2 regions of the Streptomyces sp. NPDC050448 genome follow, and region 2 is predicted to be linked to the other one. Evidence: riboswitches for the same ligand, from Rfam matches in the RefSeq annotation. Region 2 holds a riboswitch; the other holds the start of a gene.

Region 1 (11,052 bases), on a different contig from region 2:
CGGCTCACGCCTGACGGTGATCGTGGTCCGCCCCTGCGTGCCCATGGTGCCGGTGTCGAGGTAGCCCTCGACACCTGTGGGCCGGTCTGCGGTGTAGTGGCGCACCGGCCCGAAGCCGGCGTCGGGGTCGGCGCTGCGCTCCAGCAGGAAGGCACCGGCCAGGTCCGCGTACGGGTAGCCGGTGTCGCGGTCCGCGTCGCCCCCCGGGTGGACGTCGGCCGCCGTGATCAGCAGGCGCTCGGTGCTTCCCGTCGCCAGCAGTGCCTGCCCCACCTGGACCGCGTTGAGCACGCCGCAGGCTCCGTTCATCAGGTCGAACGAGAAACCTGCGGCCGGCTCGGGGTCGGCGATGTAGTCGAGGTTGATGCCGATCTCCTTCTGCACCAAGGCCGCCATGGCCGGTTCGAAGGTGTTGTGCTCCCGGTAGACGCCGACGTTGACGAGCACGCCGATCGACGAGGCCGACACCCGCGCCCGGGCCAGGCAGCCTCGGGCGGCCCGGCCGGCGAGGTCCACGACGGATGCCGCGGCCTGGGCGGGAGCTCCCGGTGGGGCGGTGGGGACGGCCGGGGCCGGGACAGCGGTTTCGGCGGCGGTGATGACCATGCCCATGGCTCACACCCCCACGTTCGTGAGGGTCGCGGACAGGGCACCGGTGACCACGCCGGAGGCAGCCGGAACCAGCAGGAACCTGGCGCCGCGGCGGGCGGTCCCGGCCCTGAGGTGTTCGCACAACGTCAGGAAGTGCGACGTCGTGGCGGTATTTCCGTAGCGTTCCACCACGGAGAGGGAGGCAGGCATGGGGGTGCCGAATTCATCCTCGGCCATCTCGTTGGCGTAGTCGATGAAACGCGTGCCGACCTGATGCTGGATGACGTAGTCGAACTCCTCACCGGCGAACGACCGCCCGCTCTTGGCCAGAAGATCCCCGTGGAACCGCGGCCACAGCCTGAGCCGGTCGCGGTTGTGCATCTTCTTGTTGTCCGTGTAGAGGGCGATGCCCTGGGTGCGGTCGCTCGGCATGCCCATGCACAGGTGGGAGTACTCGGAGCAGGTCATCAGCTCGACGTAGTGAATGCGGTCGGCCGGATCGGTGGACACGTCCATGAGGACCGCGGCCGCCGAGTCCCCGACGGAGAGCGAGGCGAACTGCGGGTCGTAGGAATCCGTCATCTCCCGCGCAGCGGTCTGCGCGACGCGGGTGGCCTGCTCGCCGCTGACGACCAGGCCGCGCCGCACGGTACCGGAGCGGATCATCCGGTCGAGCAGCCAGACGCCGGTCATCATTCCGGCACAGGCGTTGGAGACGTCGAAATGGATGGCGGAGCGGGCGCCCAGCTCGCTCGCCAGCATTGCGGCGAAGGACGGCTCGAAGGTGAAGCGATCGCCCTGCTTGAAGCGGGTGATCGAGGCGGAGATGACGATGTCGAGGTCGGCCGCCCGGTAACGGGAGGACGCCAGCGCGTCTCGGGCGGCGGCCAGAGCCATCCCGAACGAGTCCTCACCGGCGGCCGGGTCGGGGTCGCACACGCGCCGCTCGGCGATCCCGGTGATCTTCTCGATGTCCACGTCGCCCAGCCCTGGGACCCGGGCGGCGAGTTGGGGGGTGGTCTGGACTGCTGCAGGGAGCCGGACGCCTAAGGAGGCTATCCGGCTGTATGCGGTCGTGCTCATGTGTGTCGCTCTCCGTGGCGATCCGCCCGTGGGCATGGGGGTGCCGGGGCGGTGGATGGCAGAGGGATGCAGGGTGCGTCCGGGAATGACGGACAGCGAAGTTACCGTAACGTACGGATACTTCACCGACTGCCCAGAGATCCACACATAGGGGAGATACGGTCGAATACCGGCCACCCGACCGTGCCGCGACACCGGGCAGGAGCAAGGCCTCCGCACCTTCCGACGGCGCACACGCGCTCGAAAACCTGTCCGGAAGCACCTGGTCCGCTCACTGGGACCACGGGGTGCCGACCGGCCCTCGGGCGGAGCCGCGGAACGCCTTCCCGGACACGGCCCTCAGAGATCGATCGAGCGGCGCTCGTCCGGAACGGCGAAACCCGTGCTGTCGTACGGGCTCATCAGGCCACCGTCCAGCCGTCGATTCGGACGTCCGGGGCGGCATCGCTGCGGCTGCAGTGCAGTATTGGTTACAAGGCTTGCGCGTTCTCCTCACGCGTAAGGGAGTTCGTGCACGGATCAAGGATGGTGACCGATGCTGGTCCGGGTTGACTGGCGCGCGATCACGGCGGGGGCCGTGCCGGGTGATCTGCTGAGATTCCGGCCTGAGCCGGCAGCACGGATATGGCCGGACGGGGACGGCGCGAGCTTCGCGACGGAGGTCGGAGTCCCGCACTCGGGAGGGCTTTTCCGGATTCTTGAGCATCTGGCGGACCGGGATCCGGCAAACCCGGACAGGGCCTTTGCCGAAGGGCTGGACCCCGAGCCGGTCGACACCTCGCACGGCAGACTGCAGCCGCTGGGGAAGCTCTATCAGGCGGACGTCTTCGTCAGTCTCGACGACGGGACGATCTGGGTCTCCGACCCGGACTCCGAGATCGAGTACGAGCTGATCCACCGGGATCTCTCCTCGCTCAGCTACCTCGTCTACAAGTTCGCCGTGGAGCGGCCCGGCCCGGAGGAGCGCCCGGATCCCCACGACTGGGCCGACGTGGAGGAGATCGTCCGCGAGGGCATGTCCCGATGGGATCCTCTGCCGTTCGAGAGCGGGGCGGAGTTCTGGGAGTTGTACCTCGACTCCTACCCCATGCTGTGAAGCGGTAGCGGACGGCCAAGGCGCGAGGCCAAGGACATGCCGCCGGGGCCACCACGTTCCTCCCGTCGGCGGGGGGCGAGGTCGCGCACGTCTACCTGGAAGCCGCCGTCGGAGTGCCCTTGTTCGTCCTGGCGGGCCGCCATCTGGAGGCACGCGCCCGGCACGGCACCGGTGAAACCCTGCGCTCCCTGGCGGCCCTGGCCGCCAAGGACGTGACCGTGCGGGAAGGCGGCAAGTCACTCCCGAGTCAGGCGCCCGCGGGCAGTCGAGGCGCTTGTGGGGGCGTCGTACGCCCTTCCATCCCAACACCTGTGCCGCCGGGTGCAGTTCTGCAGATCTGGGACTGCGTGCAGGGGCACGGTTCTGCTGTTGGGCCCTTCCGGGCGGATCCCTTCATCGTCAACCAGGAATGGCGCTTCGCATTCTGAACGGAGTTCCGTGAGAACGACGAGCAGACGAGCCGACGGGCCGCACACCCTCCGCGGATCTTCGCCGACTGCGGGCGCGGTGTACGGCTCGGTTTCGCCTTCCTCCCACCACGCGGTGCCACATCCATCCCGGCTGAGGAGGTCGTCTCGTGTGGTGCCGAAGGGACAGGAGTCAAGGTCGGTGGGTTCAGCTATTCAGCAGCGGGGAGTGCCGTGACGGGCGGCGTAGGGCGGTTCAGCCGCCAGACCACGTCGATCCCGCTGCCTGAGGGAGCTGCGGGCGGCGTTCCGGGTTCACGCAGGACTCCGGCGAAGCCCAACCGGCGAGGTATGGCGGCGCTGGAGGTGTTGGCCAGGTCGTGCGCGATTTCCAGGTACTCCACGTCCGGCAGGGCGAACATCTCGGTGACCATGGCCCCCACCGCTCTCGTGGCGATGCCCTGGCCAGTGGCGGCAGGGTGCAGCCAGTACCCCATGCGCCGGCCCCGAGGTTCGGCCCCGCGGTAGGTCTGGCACATCCCGATGAGAGTGCCGTCTTTGGCGATGGCGTAGTTGTACACGTCACCGCTTGCCCAGTTCGACTCGGCCTTCGCGAGGAAGTCCCGGGTGTTCCTCTCGCTGTGACGGGCGACCCACGGCTCCCAGGGGCGCAAGTGCTCCAGAGACTCCTCGATCAACTTGAATGCCGGAGCGAAATCGCTCTGCCCCCGCCAGCATCGCAGGACGAAGTCTCCGCACTCGATGATCTGCCTCGGTCGCTCCATGACGGCCATGATTGTTCGCGGAGCGACTCGCTGCAACGGGATACAGAAGAACCGGCGGGCCGTCCCCCTGGCAAGACCGCGGCACACTGGCCGCCCTCCCGGCGGTGTGCGGGAGCCGGGAACCCGGCTCGGCTGACGCAGGCCCGGTGGCGGACGCGGAGGACACCACGGCGTCGAAGGCCCCTCTTCGGCCTGCTCACACTGCCTCCTGGCCGTCAGACGTGTGATCTGGGCCGCGGCCCGCCCGGGAACGTATGATCAAGCGATGTCTGACATGACCGAAACTACGCCCGGCTGGCTGACCAGCGACGAGCTGGACATGGCCAGGGCACGGATGCCAATCCTGTACGTCGAGGCCGTTCCCGTACGCGTGGACGACACCGGCGAAGTCACCAGCATCGGACTGCTCCTGCGGATCGGCACGGACGGAACGATCAGCCGCACTCTGGTGTCCGGCCGCGTCATGCACCACGAACGGGTCCGTGACGCGCTGCTGCGCCACCTGGAGAAGGACCTGGGCCCGGTGGCCCTGCCCCGCGTCCCTGCCTCCCTGCAGCCCTTCACGGTCGCCGAGTACTTCCCCACGGCAGGCATAACCGCTTACCACGATCCTCGCCAGCACGCGGTGGCACTCGCCTACGTCGTGCCGGTGACGGGTGATTGCCGTCCCCGGCAGGACGCCCTGGACCTCGTCTGGTTCAGCCCGCAGGAAGCAGCCTCACCAGCCGTGCAGAGCGAGATGCCGGGCGGCCATGCAGTGCTGCTGAAGCAGGCCCTCGCGCATGTGGGCCACACGTACTGAAGTCGCCGCGCACTGCCCCCTTGACGGCCGCAGCAGACGCCGCGCACCCGATCCGCTGAAGCTGTGGCCGTCAAGTCCGGAGCCTCTGGATCGGTTACCGTGCGGGCATGTCGACGAGTTCGGCATGCCCGCACGGTGCGTGGCCGTTGTGCTCCGCGTACCGACTCACACCAGTTCGGGTTCCCGTTCGCCTCGCGGTTCCGGCACATGCACCGACGCGGCATTCCGTTCCCACTGCTTGGTGGTCCGTACGTAGCCGTAGGCCACTGAGGTCATCGCCAGGATGAGCAGCGGCCCGAAGACCCACGGGTACGTGGCCATCTCCAGCGACAGATAGCGGTACGACGCCAAGAGCGCAGCGAAGACCGCGGCACCGTAGACGACCAGCTGGATTCCCGACCGGTCCAAGCCGCGGTCGAGCGAGCGCAGCGCCGTCTCGATCGTGACGGTGAACACCACCCCGGCGATGATGTCCGCGCCGTAGTGGTAACCGAAGCCGAGCGTGGCGCCGAGCGTGGCGATCAGCCAGAACACGCCTGCGAATCGCAGAGCCCGCGGGCCCCTGCGGGAATGAATGAAGATCGCGGTAGCCCACGCCGTGTGCAGACTGGGCATGCAATTGCGCGGGGTGATCCCGTCGAAGAGCATCGGGTGCGGGGTACCGACCTGCGGCGGCGTGTCGGGCCACAGGTTGGCCATTGCCCACTGCCCCCCGTCACCACCGAAGGCGAAGATCGGTCCGACGACCGGGAAGAGCATGTAGATGCCCGGCCCGAGCAGGCCGATGACCAGAAAGGTGCGCACCAGGTGATGGCCCGGGAAGCGGCGCTCGACCGCCACGTTGCGCAGCTGGTACAGCGCGACGATGACCGCCATCACCGCCAGCTGGATGTAGACGAACTCAAGGACGCGGAAGCCGGCCGTGCCGGTGGCCTCGACGATCCGGCCCGCCACCCATGACGGGTTGCCCAGCGCGTGATCGGCGGTCGCCACGTACTGGTCGAGCACCATCGGGCGCGTCTTCGATGTGATCAGCAGCCAGGCGTAGCCGGTCTTGCGGCCGGCCACCAGCAGCAGGGCCAGACCGACGCCCTTCAGCAGCAGGGCACGGTCCTGGCCGGTGCGGCGCGTGACGGCGATGACGGCACAGGCCAAAGTGACCCACAACGCGCCGTTGCCGTACATCATCTCGGCGCCGACCGCCGACCGCACGAGCCAGAAGACGAGGTCGATGCCGATCGCGGCACCGACCGCGATGAACCGCTGCCGCCAGCTGAGCACCACCATCACCAACGCCATGCCGGCGTACAGCACCGTCCCCGAGCGGGGCGCGAAGATCACCTCTCGCGCCTGGCTGGTGACCGGTCCGGGCACTCCGTAACGGCGGGCGGCGAGCTCCAGTGCGACAAGGAACCCAAGGGCCAGCACACTCACCGCAGCCCACAGCACGACCCGTGGTTGACGCCACGCAGCGGACTTGATGCCGCCGCCTATCCTCGAAAACATTCGCGATATCGTAGATGCCACTTATTCAGCCGATATTCATATTTCCACTCGATCACTGTTAGATCGAACATAGTAGCGGAGCGGATGCGTTCCGCTGGTCACGGGTACCTCGAAGCTCACAGCGATCGGCTCACCTGGGGCAGCGGCCACGGCCACGCGGGTACGAAGTGCCGCGCCGCCCGCACGGCCCCGGATCGCGGCGTCCGTGTTGCTGCCCCACTCGACGAGGTTCGCACCCTCCCACCGGAAGGTGCCCGTGTCCTCGCCGGGCTCGCCCCTCAGGTGGTGGAAGTGCACGCGGGAGCCGTCGAAGGACGTGACGCCGGCGAAGCCCCGGCTGTCGGCGAAGTACGGACCGGCCTGCAGCCACACCACCTCGCGGTCTTCCACCAGGGGTCCGCCGTTCCGGCTGATGCCGCGCCGCAGCCACGCGCCCCGCTCGGGTACCGGGATGCCCGGCCCGCCCTCTGCCGGAAGGCTTCCGAGGACGCCCGCCGGCTCAGGCATCGACGGCGGTGTCGTCCACGGCCAGCAGTGAGAGCTCGATGTTCCCGCGGACTGCCTGGGAGTAGGGGCAGACCGCGTCCGCCCGGTGGAGCAGGGGCAGCAGGTCAGCCGCCTTCCACCCCGGCAGGGAGACCGTGAGGCAGACCGCGAGACCGTAGCCCGCGGGCGTGTCCGTGGTACCGAGCTGTACCTCGCACGCGACGCGCGCGGCCGAGGCATCCGCCCCGAACTCGGCTGCGACCTCGGCGAGCGCAGACGTGAAACAGGCGGCGAACCCGGCCGCGAACAACTGCTCGGGGTTGGTGGTACCGGGCACCTTCTTGCGCGGCGGAGCCAGACGGACGTCGAGGCGCCCGTCGCCGGTGACCACCGATCCGGTACGGCCCCCGCTGGCGTGTGCGATCGTCCGGTAGAGAGTGCGGGTCAGCGGCACGGTCATGTGGTCAGCCCATCTGTGCGACGAGGGAACGCCGCCCGGGGCCGGACAGCGCTACGGCGCCTGCCGGTGGGACGGCGCCTGGCGCGTCGTCGTGCGTAACCGGGTACGGCGCATCTCGTCCGGGGCCTCGGGACCGGGCCGCCGAACAATCTAGCAACGGGAGCGGCCCCGCCGGGCCGGTCCCCTGCGGTGACCCTCCTCACCCGTCCCCACCCACGAACGTCCCCGGCCGGCGCGCACCAGATGACGTCCAAAGACAGGCCCTGGCGGCGCTTCGTCATGTCCGGGGGCTTCCCTGCCGAGCGTTCGCCGACCGGCCGGGGCGGGAGAGGCTCCTGGAGATCGTCAGTGATCCATACGGACGGGCAACGCATGCTGCCGGAAGCGTTGTTGGCATCTCGGGCTGTCCGGTCCGATCACCTGATGTCCAAGGTGGCCAAGGGCCTGTCGGGGTTGTGCACGGCTCGGAGTGGGTGCGGTTCCGGTCCTCACTCGGGAGGAGTCTTCTCCGTAGCTGTGGCCCCGGGCCCGCAGGCTGCCGTCGGGGAACGCGGCGAGGGCCGTGGCCGACGGCCTGGTCCGGAACGACGGGCAACCCCTTGGAGGCATCGGCATCGGCATCGGCATCGGGTCGGCCCCGGACCGCACGACGCAGCAGCGGCTCGCACGGACCATCCTCCCGTCAATATGCAGATCGCTACCGGGAGATGAGCACCAGAGTTGCGCTGCTATGGTGCGCCGATGTCATCGATCAAACAGTTCCAAGTCACCTTCGACTGCGCAGAACCTGAGCGCCTCGCTCGCTTTTGGTGCGAGGTGTTGGGGTACGTCATATCGCCGCCACCGAAGGGGTTCGCCAATTGGGACGATTTCGACCGCTCCCGGTCTCCTGAGGATCGGGGTTCATGGTTCGCCTGCGGTGATCCCTCAGGCGTGGGCCCGCGACTGTTCTTTCAGCGCGTTCCCGAAGGCAAGGCCGCCAAGAATCGGCTGCATCTTGACGTGAGGGTCGGCACCGGGCTCGTGGGTGAAGAGCGCCTCGCCACGCTCGAAGCCGAATGCACACGACTGGTCGCGCTCGGCGCGGTACGCGTGCGACTCCTGTATGACGGCAACGATTCGTGCATCGTGATGCAGGACATCGAGGGCAACGAGTTCTGTATCGACTGAGCGCCTTCCGAGCCGAGCGGCACCCCACCCCAAGTGCGGGCGTAAAGGATGAGCACGCGCTCGGCCTTGGGGCGGAACCGTGGGTCAGGTGATGAAGATCCAGGAGCGGTGCTGCCAGGGCTTGATCGCCTCCTCGCGAAGCCAGTGGCGCACGGTGGAGGGGCGGCCGGCCTGCGCGACACGCCGCGCAGGCACAGCGGCCGGATGCCTGGGACAACTGCGAAGAGGATTGCCGATGGCTGGAGCCCGGACCCTCCGTGGGGGGAGGAAGCCGACGCCGGAGTCGCTCTCAGGCGTGAGTGGTCGTCGATCTGAGCGCGGATGTGGGCACCAGGCATTCCGCTGTGGGTCGACGAGAACAAGTTGCGGGACGCAGGGTCCCGCCGCGGACACTGGCCTGCACAGCCTTCACGGTCGCGGCCTGGCCTTGATCCAAAGGCCCGGAATGCCGGGAGCAGACAATCCCTGTGCTCGCACATAGTGGACGAGCCACCCCCCGGGAGGAGGCTCAGGCCGTGCCCGGTCAGCAGGACGCAGGCGGGATGCTCTGGTCGTACTGGAAGACGTTGTGCGGGTCGTACTTCGCCTTGATCTTGCGCAGGCGGTCGAAGTTGTCCCTCCAGTAGGCGGTCTCCCAGTCCTGCATGCCGACGTTCGGCACGTTGACGTAGGCGCCATCCACGTAGGGGCGCATGGCCTGGCTGAACTCTGCGATCCAAGCCTGGGCCTGCGGGGTGAGCGGGTCGCAGATGCCCGGCTGGTCGGAGCGGGTCCCCCAGCCGGCACCAGGCTCGGAGTAGAAGAGTGCGTCACGGTGCGGAAACGCCGTGCCGCCGCGGGGGCTCCTTCTGACCGCCCCGCCGAACGCCTGAGTGAAGAAGTTGCTGTCGTCCGTGGGCGCGTCCCGCATGAACGAGGAGATCACGTCGATCGCCTCGCCCGGGAACGGCTTCCTGGCGAACTGCGAGTAGAACTTCCAGTTCGCGGGTTCGTTCTCGGTCGGAATCTGGAATCCCGCATACACCTCGCCCCAGTTGCCTACCTGCACCGACACCTGGGGAGTGCCGACCGACAGGATCGGGGCCAGGAGCCTGTTGGCCTCCGCGGGTGTTCCCTCCGCGAGGACCGCGAACAGCAAGGTCTGGTTGCGGTGAATCTCGAGCTGCGTGCCCAGGCGGTCATCAGCGTCCAGCGCGGTGCGCTGCCAGGCGTCGAAGACCCTACGCAGGTCGCCAATGCCGTCCCACGTGGCCTGCACATATGTGACGCTCTTCAGCGGGGACACTTTGTAGGTGAGTGAGGTGACGATCCCGAAGTTGCCGTTGCCCGCGCCACGCAGCGCCCACAACAGGTCCGAGTTGTGGTTCAGATCCGCCTTGATCACCTTGGCGCACTCGCCGCCCTCGGCGACGACGACCTCGGCGCCGATCAGGCTGTCGCAGGCCATCCCAAGCCAGCGGGTCAGGAAGCCGAAGCCGCCGCCGAGCGTCGCGCCGGACAGGCCAACCGTGCCTTCGGTACCCGTCGTCACCGCGAAGTTCCGCTTCGCGAGCGTGGTCACCGCTTCCAGCTGGCTGAGTCCGGCGCCGACCGTCGCGATACGAGCAGCGCTGTCCAGGTGGACCGACTTCAACTCGCTGATGTCGATCACGAGTCCGCTGTCGACGTTCGACCAGCCCTCAAGGCTGTGGCGGCCGCTCCGAATCCGTAGCGCGACGTCGTTCTGCCGCGCCCACGTCAGGGCGTTGACCACGTCCTGGGTGTTCTGAGCGAAGACGATGACCAGCGGATAGTGAGAGAAGAGCTGGTCCCAGCCGAGGCGCGCGTCCGTGTACCCGGGGTCGTGGGGGCGGACGATGCGGCCGGTCAGCTTCGCCTCCGGGCAATGCGCCCCGTGCGCCTCGCTCACAGGAGTCTCCGTCACGGCAATCGCATCTGCGGCCGCGACGCCCGGCACGACGACCGCGCCAACACCGGCGACCGCAGAAGTCTTGAGCAATCGGCGACGGGAAAAGTTGTTCATGGTCCGTGTCCTCTCGACCACCCGCGGGTGCGAGTCAGTCCTTTCTGGGGCATTTAGGCGAAGTGGACGGTAGCAAGGGCGACCACGGGGCACCGTGTCGACACGCTCACCACCACGGCCAAGGCGCCTAACGCCGTAGCTCCCGCCTCGTGCGCCGGCCTTGCCCGGACCGAAAGCGATTGCGCGAGCGGTGCGTTCCTCGCGCCATGCGGTCTGGTCGACTCTTAACGCCGGGCAGACGACCCGGCCGTCCCCGCGAAGCAGCTGTTCCGGGAGAGCCAGGAACAGGGCTGCACCGGCAGCCTCAACCTCCTCGACCTCACCGCCGCCTGCCCCGAGATGACCCAACTGATCGTCGCAGGCCGTGAGTTAGCCCAGCTGCATGGCAACTGGTGGCAGCAGTGGGAGGAGATCTGGACGCCGCAGGGCTGCAAGCTCCAGCACCGGGCGCCGACTCGGTGGCCGGCTCCTCCCTCGACGGCAGCGGCTCGAGCACCTACACGAACCGTTGGAACGACGGCCCGTTCGCAGGTGTGGCACTGACGGCAGCCGGAACGCCGTAGGTCGGGACCATGGTCTGCCGGCGAACACGAACGCGCAGGTCACGGGTCCCTGGCCCTGTCTCGAGGCGCTGATCCGGCAT
Region 2 (11,052 bases):
CGGCCAGCCAGGATCCGAGCCGGGCGCCGATGCCGAGGGCGTGGAGGCGGGTGCGGACCACGTCCGGGGAGAGGAAATTCTCGCCGACGAACTCCCCGAGGGAGACACCGAGCTGGTCCTTCTTGGTCGGGATGATCGCGGTGTGCGGGATGGGCAGGCCGAGCGGGTGCCGGAACAGCGCGGTGACGGCGAACCAGTCGGCGAGCGCGCCGACCATGCCGGCCTCGGCGGCGGCCCGGACGTAGCCGGCCCAGCCGGCGCCGGAGTGCTCCGCCCAGGTGGTCAGTACGTAGACCAGCGCGACCAGGACCAGCAGGCCGGTCGCGGTGGTCTTCATGCGGCGGACGCCGCGGCGGCGCTCCTCGTCGGCCTCGCTGAACGCGAAGCCGCCGGTGCCTGCGCCTGCGCCTGCGCCTGTGCCTGTGCCTGTGCCTGTGCCAGTGCCAGTGGCGGTGGTGCGGTTGTCCACGTGCTCCTACCTTCCCCCGGGCGCCGGTTTTGTCTGCATAGCATCCGACTCCCCGGAAGCCCGAGGAGTTCCCGGCACGCCGATTCGCCGGCCGCCGAGGAGTACGAAGACCCGGGCCCGGCGGCCCGGACCGCCCGACCACGCTCGGCCGGGCCCCGCGCACCGGCCGAGGGCTTCGGCCGAGCCCCGGCCGGGGGTCGCGCAGTGCCCGGCCGTGGCTCCGTGCCGGCTCCGGCCCGGCCGCGAGACCGACGGTGATCGCCGCCCGGGACCTGCCGCGCCCGGAGGCCGCAGCGGGCCGGCCGGCCCCGGCCCCACGGCCTGGTCAAGCTCCGGCCGAACCGCGGACACCGGCCGGGGCTCCGGACGGGGCTCCCGCCGGGGCTCCGGCCAGGGCACCCGCCGGGGCTCCGGACGGGGCTCCGGCCAGAGCTCCCGCCGGGGCTCCGGCCAGGGATCCCGCCGGGGCTCCCGCCGGGGCTCCGGCCGGGCCCGGCGGGCCGGGCGGTCCCGGCGGCCAGGCCGTCGAGCTCGGCCGGGGGGCGTGCAGGGCCCGGACGGGGCTTCGTGCCGGCTCCAGCCCGCCATGGCACCCGCCCCGCTACAGCTCCTTGCGGAGGTTCGGGCCGCCGTTGAGGGGTTTGCGGGTCTTCGGGGGTTTGATCTTGACCTCGATGCCGCCCCAGAAGGCGAAGCCCGTCACGACCACCCGCGGGGCGCCCGGTGCGACCGGGCCCGGGGTGTCGCGCTGGTCGAAGGCGCCCATGAAGCCGAAGCCCCGGACGTCGACGTCCACGCCCGGCGGGACGGTGATCTGGATCCCGCCCATGATCGCGACGCAGTTGATGACCACCTCCCGCTCCGCGAAGTTCGCCTCGCGCAGGTCGAGCTCGCCGCCGCCCCAGAACGCCACCGCGTCCAGGCGGGCGGGCACCGTCCAGTTGCCCTTGCGCTGGAACGACGACATGACCGCGACGGCCGGCGATGCTGCCGCGGGCAGGCCGTCACCCCCGACCCTGGACGGCCACGAACGGTCCGCCGGGGTCACGGCGGGCCCCGGGGCCGACGCCGCAACCGCCATCGGGGCCCCGCCCGGCGCCGGCAAGTCGCGGGTCAGCGGTTCCAGTTCCGCGTACGTCTTCGACGTGTACGCGGCCTCCAGCCGCTCCTCGAACTCCTCCATGTCGATCCGGCCCTCGGCGACGGCGTCCCGCAGACGCTCCGCCACCCGCTCGCGGTCGGCATCCGACGCCCTCAGCTCCGGCAACGGCTTCTCCGGCCGCTCGTCAGTCATGGGGAACAGACTATGCAGCCACGCAAGGGAGTTGTATGGCCCCAGCCCCGGCCCGGACCCCAGCTCATCCCTGATCTATCCCTGGTCCCGGGCCCTGGTCCCGAGCCCTGATCCCAGACCCTGGTCCCGGGCCGTGGTTCCGAGCCGTGGTCCCGAGCTCTGCTCCCAGGCTCTGGTTCCGAGCCGTGGTCCCGAGCCCTGATCCCAGACCCTGATCCCGAGCCCCGGTCCCAGGCCGTGGTTCCGGGCCCTGATCCCGAGCCCTGATCCCGAGCCGTGGTCCCGAGCCCTGGCCCGGCCTCGGTCCCCGACCCTAGCCAGGCCCTGGCCCTGGCCCTGGCCCTGGCCCGCTCATGACACCCCGGGCCCCGGACCAGGCCCAGCCCCGCACCGCCCCGGCCCCGGGCCCGCCTCAGCCCCGCCCCGCGTACATCCGCGCGATCACGTCCTCGATGTCCGGCTCCCGCACCGACAGGTCCAGCAGCGGATACCGTGCCGCCACCTCCGCCACCAGCGGCGCCGCCGAGGCCCCCGCCGGGAACGCCAGCCACTGCCGCGGCCCGTCCACCTTCACCACCCGCGCCCCCGCCACGCTGATCTCCGGAAGCTCCCGCTCCAGGTCCACCACCAGCGTCCGCTCGCTCTCCCCCATCGAGTGCAGACCGCCCAGCGCCCCGTCGTACATCAGCCGCCCGTGGTCGATCACCATCACCCGCTCGCACAGCTGCTCGATGTCCTGCAGGTCATGGGTCGTGAGCAGCACGGTCGTGCCGAGCTCCGCGTTCAGCTGCCGCAGGAAGCCCCGTACCCTCGCCTTGCTCACCACGTCGAGCCCGATCGTCGGCTCGTCCAGGTACAGCACGTCCGGATCGTGCAGCAGCGCCGCCGCGATGTCCCCGCGCATCCGCTGGCCCAGCGACAGCTGCCGTACCGGTACGTCGAGCAGCTCGGCCAGGTCGAGGCGGTCCACGCAGCGCTCCAGGTTCTCCTTGAACCTCGCCTCCGGGATCCGGTACATCCGCCGCATCAGCCCGTACGAGTCCTTCAGCGGCAGGTCCCACCACAGCGTGGTCCGCTGCCCGAACACCACCCCGATCCGGTGCGCCAGCCGCATCCGCTCCCGCGCCGGGTCGATGCCCGCGACCCGCAGCCGGCCGCCGCTCGGGGTGAGGATGCCGGTCAGCATCTTGATCGTGGTCGACTTCCCGGCGCCGTTGGGCCCGATGTAGCCGACCACCTCCCCCCGCGCCACCTCGAAGCTGATCCCGTCCACGGCTCTGACCTGCCGTTTCTCCCGGCGCATCGGGCTCACCCGGCGCCGTACGTCGAAGACCTTCTCGACCTCGTCCAGCTCGATCAGCACATCCGTGCCCGCCACCACTCAGCTCCCTGTGCTCCGGTACGAACGAAGACCCGCGCGCCACGCCAGCGACGCGGGCAGAAACACCACGAAGGCCACCAGCGGGCTCAGGAACGCCACCCACCCCGGCAGCCCCAGCGGGTCGGGCCGCCCCAGTACGTAGAGGGCGGGCAGCCAGTTGACGAAGGCCAGCGGCACGATGAACGTGACCCCGCGCAGCAGGTCCTTCGCGAACACCGTCGGCGGGTACTGGAGCATCGTGTTGCCGCCGTACGTGAAGGAGTTCTGCACCTCCGCCGCGTCCCCGGCGACGAACTGGAACGCCGCCCCGGCCACCATCACCGCCCCGAAGATCGCTGCCCCGGCCACGATCATCACGGGTACCAGGAGCACCTTCCCGGCGGTCCAGTCCACGTCCAGCGCCGAGACCGCCCAGACCAGCACCGCCAGGCCCTGCCCGGTCCGCCCCACCCGGCGCAGCGCGAAGCGGTCCGCCGCGACCTGCGCGAGCACCGGGACCGGGCGCACCAGCATGGTGTCGAGCGAGCCGTCGCGGATCCGGACGCCGATCCGGTCCGTATTGCCGAGGAGCAGGTCCGCGAGCCCCAGGGAGGCCGAGGAGGAGCCGTACAGCAGGGCGATCTCGGGCAGCGTGAAGCCGCCGAGCACGTCCACGTGCGAGAACATGATCCAGATCGCGACGAAGTCGAGGAGCTGGATCGCCGCGTTCCCGAAGGCGGACAGGAAGAACGACGTCCGGTACGTCATCGTCGACCGGACCCACATCGCCACGATCAGCCCGTAGCCGCGCAGCCCCTCCGCCGCGCGGTTCCGCTTCGGCACGTCGAGCGGCAGGGCGCGCCACCGCGGCGCTGAACCCGCCGCACCCACCGCCCCCACCACGTCCGCCGCCTCAGCCGCTCCCACCGCCGCCACCGCATCCGGCGCCTCAGCCACCCTGGACCACCACCTTCCGCGTAGCCGCCGACTGCAACAGCCGCCCCAGGCCCAGCAGTACGAGCGCCCAGCCCGCCTGGAAGCCCAGCGCCCGCACCGCACCCCCGGCGCCGGCGTGCTCGCCCAGCAGCACGTCCAGCGGCACCTGGAGCATCGCCGCCCACGGCAGGACGCGGACGAACTCGCCGAAGCCGCCCGGGAACACCGTCAGCGGCAGCAGCATCCCGGAGAAGAAGATCGTGACGACGACGGCCATCATGTTGATCCCGGCCCCGTCCATCAGCCAGAACGCGGCCAGCCCCAGCAGGTACCGGATCCCGAAGCTGACGAGCAGCGCGAGGAGTACGGACGCCAGGAACAGCAGCCAGCGCACCGGGTCGGCGGGCAACGCCAGTTGGAACGCCAGCGCCCCCGCGAGCAACGGCACCACCCCGCGCCCGAGCAACTGGAAGCCCGCGCGCCCCAGATCGGCCGCGAGCCACCACATCTGGAGATCGGCCGGCCGGTACAGGTCGACGGCGATGTCACCCGTACGGATGCGCTCCTGCATCTCGTCCTGGAAGCCGCCGCCGATGAACGCGCCCGCGGCGAGCAGCGACTGGCTCACCCAGACGAAGGTCAGTGCCTGCGCCTGGTCGTAGCCGCCCAGTCCGGGCCGCTCGTCCCACAACGCGACGTACGTGTACGCGAGGATGAAGCCGAAGACGGTGTTGGTGAACACCCCTGCCGCCGTCGCCGTCCCGTACGTGGCGTAGCGCCGGAACCCGCCGGCCGCGACGGCCGGATAGAGCCACACTCTGCGAGCCGTTCCCTGGCGCACCGTATCCCTCCGTTTTCCCCGGTCGTTCCTAGGTCGGCCAAAGCGCGCGAGCTTAGTGCGGAGGGGCGATCCACGCGACCGGTTTACGCCCGTCCAGCGCGGAACGGGCGGTCATCGGGTAGACAGCACGGAGCACAGATGTGGATATTTCGTACGGCGTCGAGGAGTCCTGGCGATGAGCGACCAGTCACCACCACCGGGCTGGAGCCCTCGTGACCCGGACACCCCCGCAGAACCTCCCGCGCAGCCGCCGGCCGCACCCCGCAGCAACAAGGGCGACACGGGCAACAAGAACGGGAGGAACGGGAGGGGCGGGAAGAACGGGAAGAGCGAGAGGCAGGCACACGCAGCCGCCAAGAAGGCCGAGCGGAAACGGAAGCGGACCGGCTGGCGCCGCTTCGTCCCCACCTGGCGCATGGTCCTCGGCGTGGTCCTGCTGATCGCCCTGCTGATCGTCGGCGCCCTCGTCGCCGGCTACCTCCTGGTCGACATCCCGCCCGCCAACTCCGCCGCGACCGCCCAGTCCAACGTCTACCTCTACGCCGACGGCTCCCAGCTCGCCCGCGACGGCGAGGTCAACCGCGTCAACGTCCCGCTCTCGCAGATCCCCCGCACGGTCCAGGAATCCGTACTGGCCGCCGAGGACCGGGACTTCTACTCCGAACGGGCGGTCGACCCCAAGGCGATGCTCCGCGCCGCCTGGAACACGGCGACCGGCAAGGGCACCCAGTCCGGCTCGACCATCACCCAGCAGTACGTCAAGAACTACTACCTGGGCCAGGAACAGACGATCAAGCGCAAGGTCAAGGAGTTCTTCATCGCGATCAAACTCGGCCGCGAGAAATCGAAGGACTACATCCTCGAGGGCTACCTCAACACCAGCTACTTCGGCCGCAACGCCTACGGCATCCAGGCCGCCGCCCAGGCCTACTACGGCAAGGACATCGGCAAACTCACCACCGCCGAGGGCGCGTACCTCGCCACCCTCCTCAACTCCCCCAGCGCCTTCGACGTCGTCGCCCACCCCCAGAGCCGCGACCGCGCAGTCGCCCGCTGGAACTACGTACTCGACGGCATGGTCAAGAAGCAGTGGCTGCCGGCGGCCGAGCGGACCACGACACGGTTCCCCGAACCCGGCAAGGTCCGCCCGGCCGCCGGCCTCTCCGGCCAGCGCGGCTACCTCGTCGAAGCCGTCAAGGACTACATCGTCGAGCACAAGATCCTCGACGAGAAGACCCTCGCCGAGGGCGGCTACCGCATCACCACCACCATCGACAGACGCCGCGAGAACGCCTTCGTCGACGCCGTCGACGAGAAGATGGCGAGCAAGCTCGACCCCGAGACGAACAAGGCGGACCGCTTCGTACGGGCCGGCGGGGTCTCCATCGACCCCGCCACCGGCAAGGTCGTCGCCATGTACGGCGGCTTCGACTACACCAAGCAGTACGTCAACAACGCGACCCGGCACGACTACCAGGTAGCCTCCACCTTCAAGCCGTTCGTGTTCGCCTCCGCCGTCGAGAACGACTCCCGCACCCAGGACGGCCGCCTGATCACCCCCAACACCCTCTACAACGGCGACAACAAGCGCCGCGTGGTCGGCAGCCGGACCCCCTACGCCCCCGAGAACGAGGGCCAGCTGTCGTACGGGAACATCACCGTCACCACCGCCACCGACCTCTCCGTCAACACGGTCTTCGCCCAGATGGTCGTCGACGTCGGCACCGTCAAGGTCAAGAAGACCGCCATCGACCTCGGCATCCCCGAGGGCACCCCGAACTTCGTCGCGAGCCCCGCGATGGCCCTCGGCACCATGCAGGCCAGCGTCCTGGACATGACCCAGGCCTACGCGACCCTCGCCGACCACGGCCGCTACACCCCGTACACCCTCCTCGAGAAGATCACCAAGGGCAGCGACAGCATCCGCCTGCCCGACCGCACCCCGAAACAGGCCGTCAGCCGCGAAGCCGCCGACACCACCACGTCCATGCTGGTCAGCGTCGTCGACAACGGCACCGGCACGGCCGCCCTCGCCGCCGGGCACCCGGCCGCCGGAAAGACGGGCACAGCCGAACTGGACCGCTCCGCCTGGTTCGCGGCGTACACCCCGGACCTGGTCACGGTCGTCTCGATGATGGGCCAGGACCCCGACACGGGCTCCCTGGAATCCCTGTACGGGGCGCTCGGCGAAGCCCGGATCGGGGGCGGCGGCTACCCGGCCCGGATCTGGGCGCAGTACACGAAGACGGCCCTGGAGGGCAGCGACCCCCTGGACTTCGACCTCGAACTCCAGCCGGGCGCGGCCCCGTCCCCGCCGCCGTTCATCCCGAGCACCCCGGAGCCGACGCCGGACGCGAGCGCCCCGGAACCCCCGGCACCGCCGAGGCGGCCGAACCGCCCGAACCGGCCGACGCCGCCGAACGGCGGCCAGGACCAGGGCGGCCGGAACCAGGGGCAGAACACCGGGGGCCAGACCACGGAGGGCGACACCACGGGAGGCCAGAGCGACGAGGGCACCACCACCGGGACGACCACCACCGGGACGACCACGGGCACCACGGCCGGCACCACGGCCGGCACCCTGGGCGGCGTCATCGGCGGCCGCCCGCGCAGCCGCCCCCCGTCGCAATACCTGGAATAGCGGGAGCCCGTAAGGGGAGATCAGTGACCCGAGGTCGCCTTCAGCCCCACCACGGCGACCAGCAGCAGGCAGATGAAGAAGATCCGGGCGGCGGTGACGGGCTCACCCAGCACCGCCATACCCAGCACCGCGGCCCCGGCCGCACCGATGCCCACCCATACGCCGTACGCGGTACCGATGGGCAGGGTCTTGGCGGCGTACGAGAGCAGCACCATGCTGGCGACGATCCCGGCACCGGTGAACACACTGGGCCACAGCCGGGTGAAGCCCTCCGTGAACTTCATACCGATCGACCAGCCGACCTCGAGCAGACCGGCGACGAGAAGCAGGACCCAGGCCATGACAGGCACCTCCGGCAACGAGAGCGAACGGGGTGCGTCGTCTTGTCGTCCAGCCACGGCCACCCGGTACGGCGCGTCTCGTCGGGGTTCCCCGCCACCGTAGCAAAGCCCACGACAAAGGCCGGTGACGCCCGTCACCGGCCCCTTCCCCTACGGGGGACGATCAGAGGGATCTACAGGTACAGCCCGGTGGAGTCCTTGGACCCCTCCAGCCGCTCCGCGGCCACGGCGTGCAGATCCCGCTCGCGCATCAGCACGTACGTCGCACCCCGCACCTCGACCTCGGCCCGGTCCTCAGGGTCGTACAGCACCCGGTCGCCCGGCTCCACACTGCGTACGTTCTGCCCGACCGCGACCACCTCGGCCCAGGCCAGCCGCTTGCCCACGGCAGCGGTCGCCGGAATCAGGATGCCGCCGCCCGAACGCCGCTCGCCCTCCGGCAAGTCGGACTTCACGAGCACCCGGTCGTGCAGCATGCGGATGGGCAGCTTGTCGTGGGTGGTGGTGTTGGTGTTGTCGCTCACGTCACGAACCTACCCGTCCGCGCCCGGTCCGCGCGCCGCAGGGTCATCAGCGCTTGCGCCGCGCCGACGCGACGAGCAGACCGATCACACCCGCCGCGACCAGCGCGACGGGCGCGATCCGGTCGAAGCGCGGAGTACCGTCCTCGTAGCGCAGGCCGTCCCGCACATCCGTCAGGAGGCGGTTCACGGCGGCGACGGCACGCCCGGCGGTGTGGTCCACCGTCGAGGCGACCCGGGCCTTCGCGTCCCCGATGATCGTCGTCGGGTGCAGGCGCACGCCGATCTCGTCGAGCGTCTCGGCGAGCTCCTCGCGGCGGCGGACGATGTCCGCCTCGATCTGTGCGGGGGTCCTGGCTTCCGGCACCGCGCTGCCTCCGTCGTCGTCATGGTCGGTCGTGCTCGGTCGTGGGGGGCGTAGCCCACCATGAACAGTCTGTCAGCTTAGTCTCGGACCGTACCGATCCCCTCCCGAGGAGACTGTTGACATGAGTGAGCGACTCCAGCCGGGCGACACCGCCCCCGCCTTCACCCTGCCCGACGCGGACGGCAACGAGGTCTCGCTCGCCGACCACAAGGGCCGCAAGGTGATCGTGTACTTCTACCCCGCGGCGCTGACGCCGGGCTGCACGAAGCAGGCCTGCGACTTCACGGACAACCTGGCGGTGCTGGCCGAGGCCGGCTACGACGTGATCGGCGTCTCCCCGGACAAGCCGGAGAAGCTGGCGAAGTTCCGCGAGAAGGAGCACCTGAAGGTCACCCTGGTCGGCGACCCCGAGAAGAAGGTCCTCGAGTCCTACGGCGCGTTCGGCGAGAAGAAGCTGTACGGCAAGACCGTGACCGGGGTCATCCGCTCCACAGTGATCGTGGACGAGGAGGGCAAGGTCGAGCGCGCCCTCTACAACGTGAAGGCCACGGGCCACGTAGCCAAGATCATCAAGGACCTGGGCATCTAGCCCCGCTCTCCGCCCACGGAGCGGCCCGCACCAACCGGTGCGGGCCGCTCCGTTTATCGGACGTAACCGTCCGCATACCGGTTCGTTAGCCCGTACGAGGCCACGAACGCGCGGCCGGAGCGGAGGGGCAACGATGACGGTGCGGTACACACGAGACCTGCTGGAAGAGGCGGCTCGGGTGACGACGAACTTCAACGATGCGGTGATCTGGTGCGGGGGCACTCCCACACCGGGTTCCAGGCGCTACCTTCGCGCGAAGATGCAGGAGGCGGGCGTCGACTTCTCGCATTTCCCGACGCAATGGGTACGGCACACGGAAGAACGACTGCGCGAGTTGGTCGCGGCCTCGACGTCCGTCAGAGAAGTGGTCTCCCGGCTCGGCATCAGTCAAGTCGGCGGCAACCACACGCACATCAGCCGACGGATAGCGGCGCTGGGCATCGACACCTCGCACTTCACCGCGACGCGGAAGCAGCGCCCAAAGGGATCTCTGGGCCCCGTGCTCACCCTGAGGACGCCCGAAGAGGGCAGGATCCCGGGCGAGCGGCTACGCAGGGCTCTGCTCGGGTCCGGCGTACCGGAGGAATGCGCGGAGTGTGGCGTCGGAGTGGAGTGGAACGGCAAGCCGCTCCGCCACGAAGTCGACCACGTGAACGGCAACTGGTGGGACAACCGGGCGGAGAACCTGCGGCTGATGTGCCCCAACTGTCACGCGGCGACCGATACCTACCGCGGCCGGAACCGGCGGCGCGCGGCATGAAGAGCCCGCGGTACACACGCGACCTGCTCACCCGGAGCGCGCCGGGCGCCACCAGCCTCGTGGCTCTGATGCGCCAACTCGGCGTCCCGCTCGGCAGCGGCCCTCGCGCCTACCTGCGCAATCGGCTGGCCCACTACGGGATCGACACATCACACTTCGTCGACGAGGCGCTTCCCGCCCGAATCCCACAGTCGTACACGAAGGAGCGGCTGGCGGAGGCGGCAGCTCACTCGCACAACATCGCCGGCATGCTGGCCTACATGGGCGTCGCGCCCTACGACAGCGCGTACGGCCACCTTCGGAAGAAACTCGATCGCTTCGGGATCGATACATCGCACTTTACGACGCAGCTGCGCCGCGGAGAGCGGCTCTTCCCACGCGAGGAGATCACCCGCGCCGTCACCGAGTCCCACAGCATGGCCGGAGTGATGCGGTCTCTGGGGCACCACGAGTTCGGCGGAGCGGCCCGCGCGAAGGCGAGACGGAGCATCGAGGAGTACGGGATATCGACGGAACACTTCACAGGGCAGGGCCACACCGCAGGACGCCCGTCACCGACCCGCAGGTCGGCGGAGGACATCCTTCAACGGCTGGAAATCGGCTCAGGCCGCGAGAAGACCGCCGTACTCCGCCGCGCCCTTGATGACCTCGGCGTACCGCACGTCTGCGACGAATGCGGAATCGGCGATACCTGGCGAGGCAAGCGGCTCGTTCTGGAGATCGACCACATCAACGGAGACCGGCTGGACAACCGCCACGACAACCTCCGGTACCTGTGCCCGTCCTGCCACAGCCAGACGGGAACGTTCGCGAAACGATCTCGCCGCACAACACAGGGGCCGGCACAGTAAAGTAGCCGCGATGGGTCCGTACCCCAGCTGGCCAAGAGGGCGCCGGTTTAGGTCCGGTGTGTCGTGGGTTCGAGTCCCACCG

The links. A riboswitch is a leader RNA that binds a small molecule or an ion and turns the genes downstream of it on or off. The one in region 2 is predicted to bind guanidine.
Region 1: another riboswitch for guanidine. It lies ahead of AB0I68_RS37965 (Ohr family peroxiredoxin); the one in region 2 lies ahead of AB0I68_RS09925 (multidrug efflux SMR transporter).

The regions. Positions count from the first base shown of each region.
Region 1 is NZ_JBFAJR010000074.1:1,355-12,406, reverse strand. Features, by position in the region: gene AB0I68_RS38005 (hypothetical protein) at 1-612, opposite strand, end outside; gene AB0I68_RS38000 (3-oxoacyl-[acyl-carrier-protein] synthase III C-terminal domain-containing protein) at 616-1,674, opposite strand; gene AB0I68_RS37995 (SUKH-4 family immunity protein) at 2,210-2,770, shown strand; partial or broken gene AB0I68_RS37990 (heavy metal translocating P-type ATPase) at 2,824-3,000, shown strand; gene AB0I68_RS37985 (GNAT family N-acetyltransferase) at 3,390-3,962, opposite strand; gene AB0I68_RS37980 (NUDIX hydrolase family protein) at 4,228-4,764, shown strand; gene AB0I68_RS37975 (phosphatase PAP2 family protein) at 4,930-6,270, opposite strand; gene AB0I68_RS37970 (hypothetical protein) at 6,307-6,777, opposite strand; gene AB0I68_RS37965 (Ohr family peroxiredoxin) at 6,770-7,216, opposite strand; guanidine-III (ykkC-III) riboswitch at 7,297-7,359, opposite strand; gene AB0I68_RS37960 (VOC family protein) at 7,958-8,386, shown strand; gene AB0I68_RS37955 (FAD-binding oxidoreductase) at 8,910-10,430, opposite strand; gene AB0I68_RS37950 (LysE family translocator) at 11,052-11,052, opposite strand, start outside.
Region 2 is NZ_JBFAJR010000005.1:322,978-334,029, forward strand. Features, by position in the region: gene AB0I68_RS09895 (DUF445 domain-containing protein) at 1-469, opposite strand, end outside; gene AB0I68_RS09900 (DUF1707 domain-containing protein) at 1,071-1,763, opposite strand; gene AB0I68_RS09905 (ATP-binding cassette domain-containing protein) at 2,176-3,141, opposite strand; gene AB0I68_RS09910 (ABC transporter permease) at 3,145-3,909, opposite strand; gene AB0I68_RS09915 (ABC-2 family transporter protein) at 4,073-4,876, opposite strand; gene AB0I68_RS09920 (transglycosylase domain-containing protein) at 5,316-7,541, shown strand; gene AB0I68_RS09925 (multidrug efflux SMR transporter) at 7,562-7,882, opposite strand; guanidine-III (ykkC-III) riboswitch at 7,914-7,995, opposite strand; gene AB0I68_RS09930 (co-chaperone GroES) at 8,056-8,358, opposite strand; gene AB0I68_RS09935 (DUF3618 domain-containing protein) at 8,453-8,770, opposite strand; gene bcp (thioredoxin-dependent thiol peroxidase) at 8,892-9,359, shown strand; gene AB0I68_RS09945 (HNH endonuclease) at 9,493-10,119, shown strand; gene AB0I68_RS09950 (HNH endonuclease signature motif containing protein) at 10,116-10,970, shown strand; tRNA gene AB0I68_RS09955 (tRNA-Leu) at 10,983-11,052, shown strand, end outside.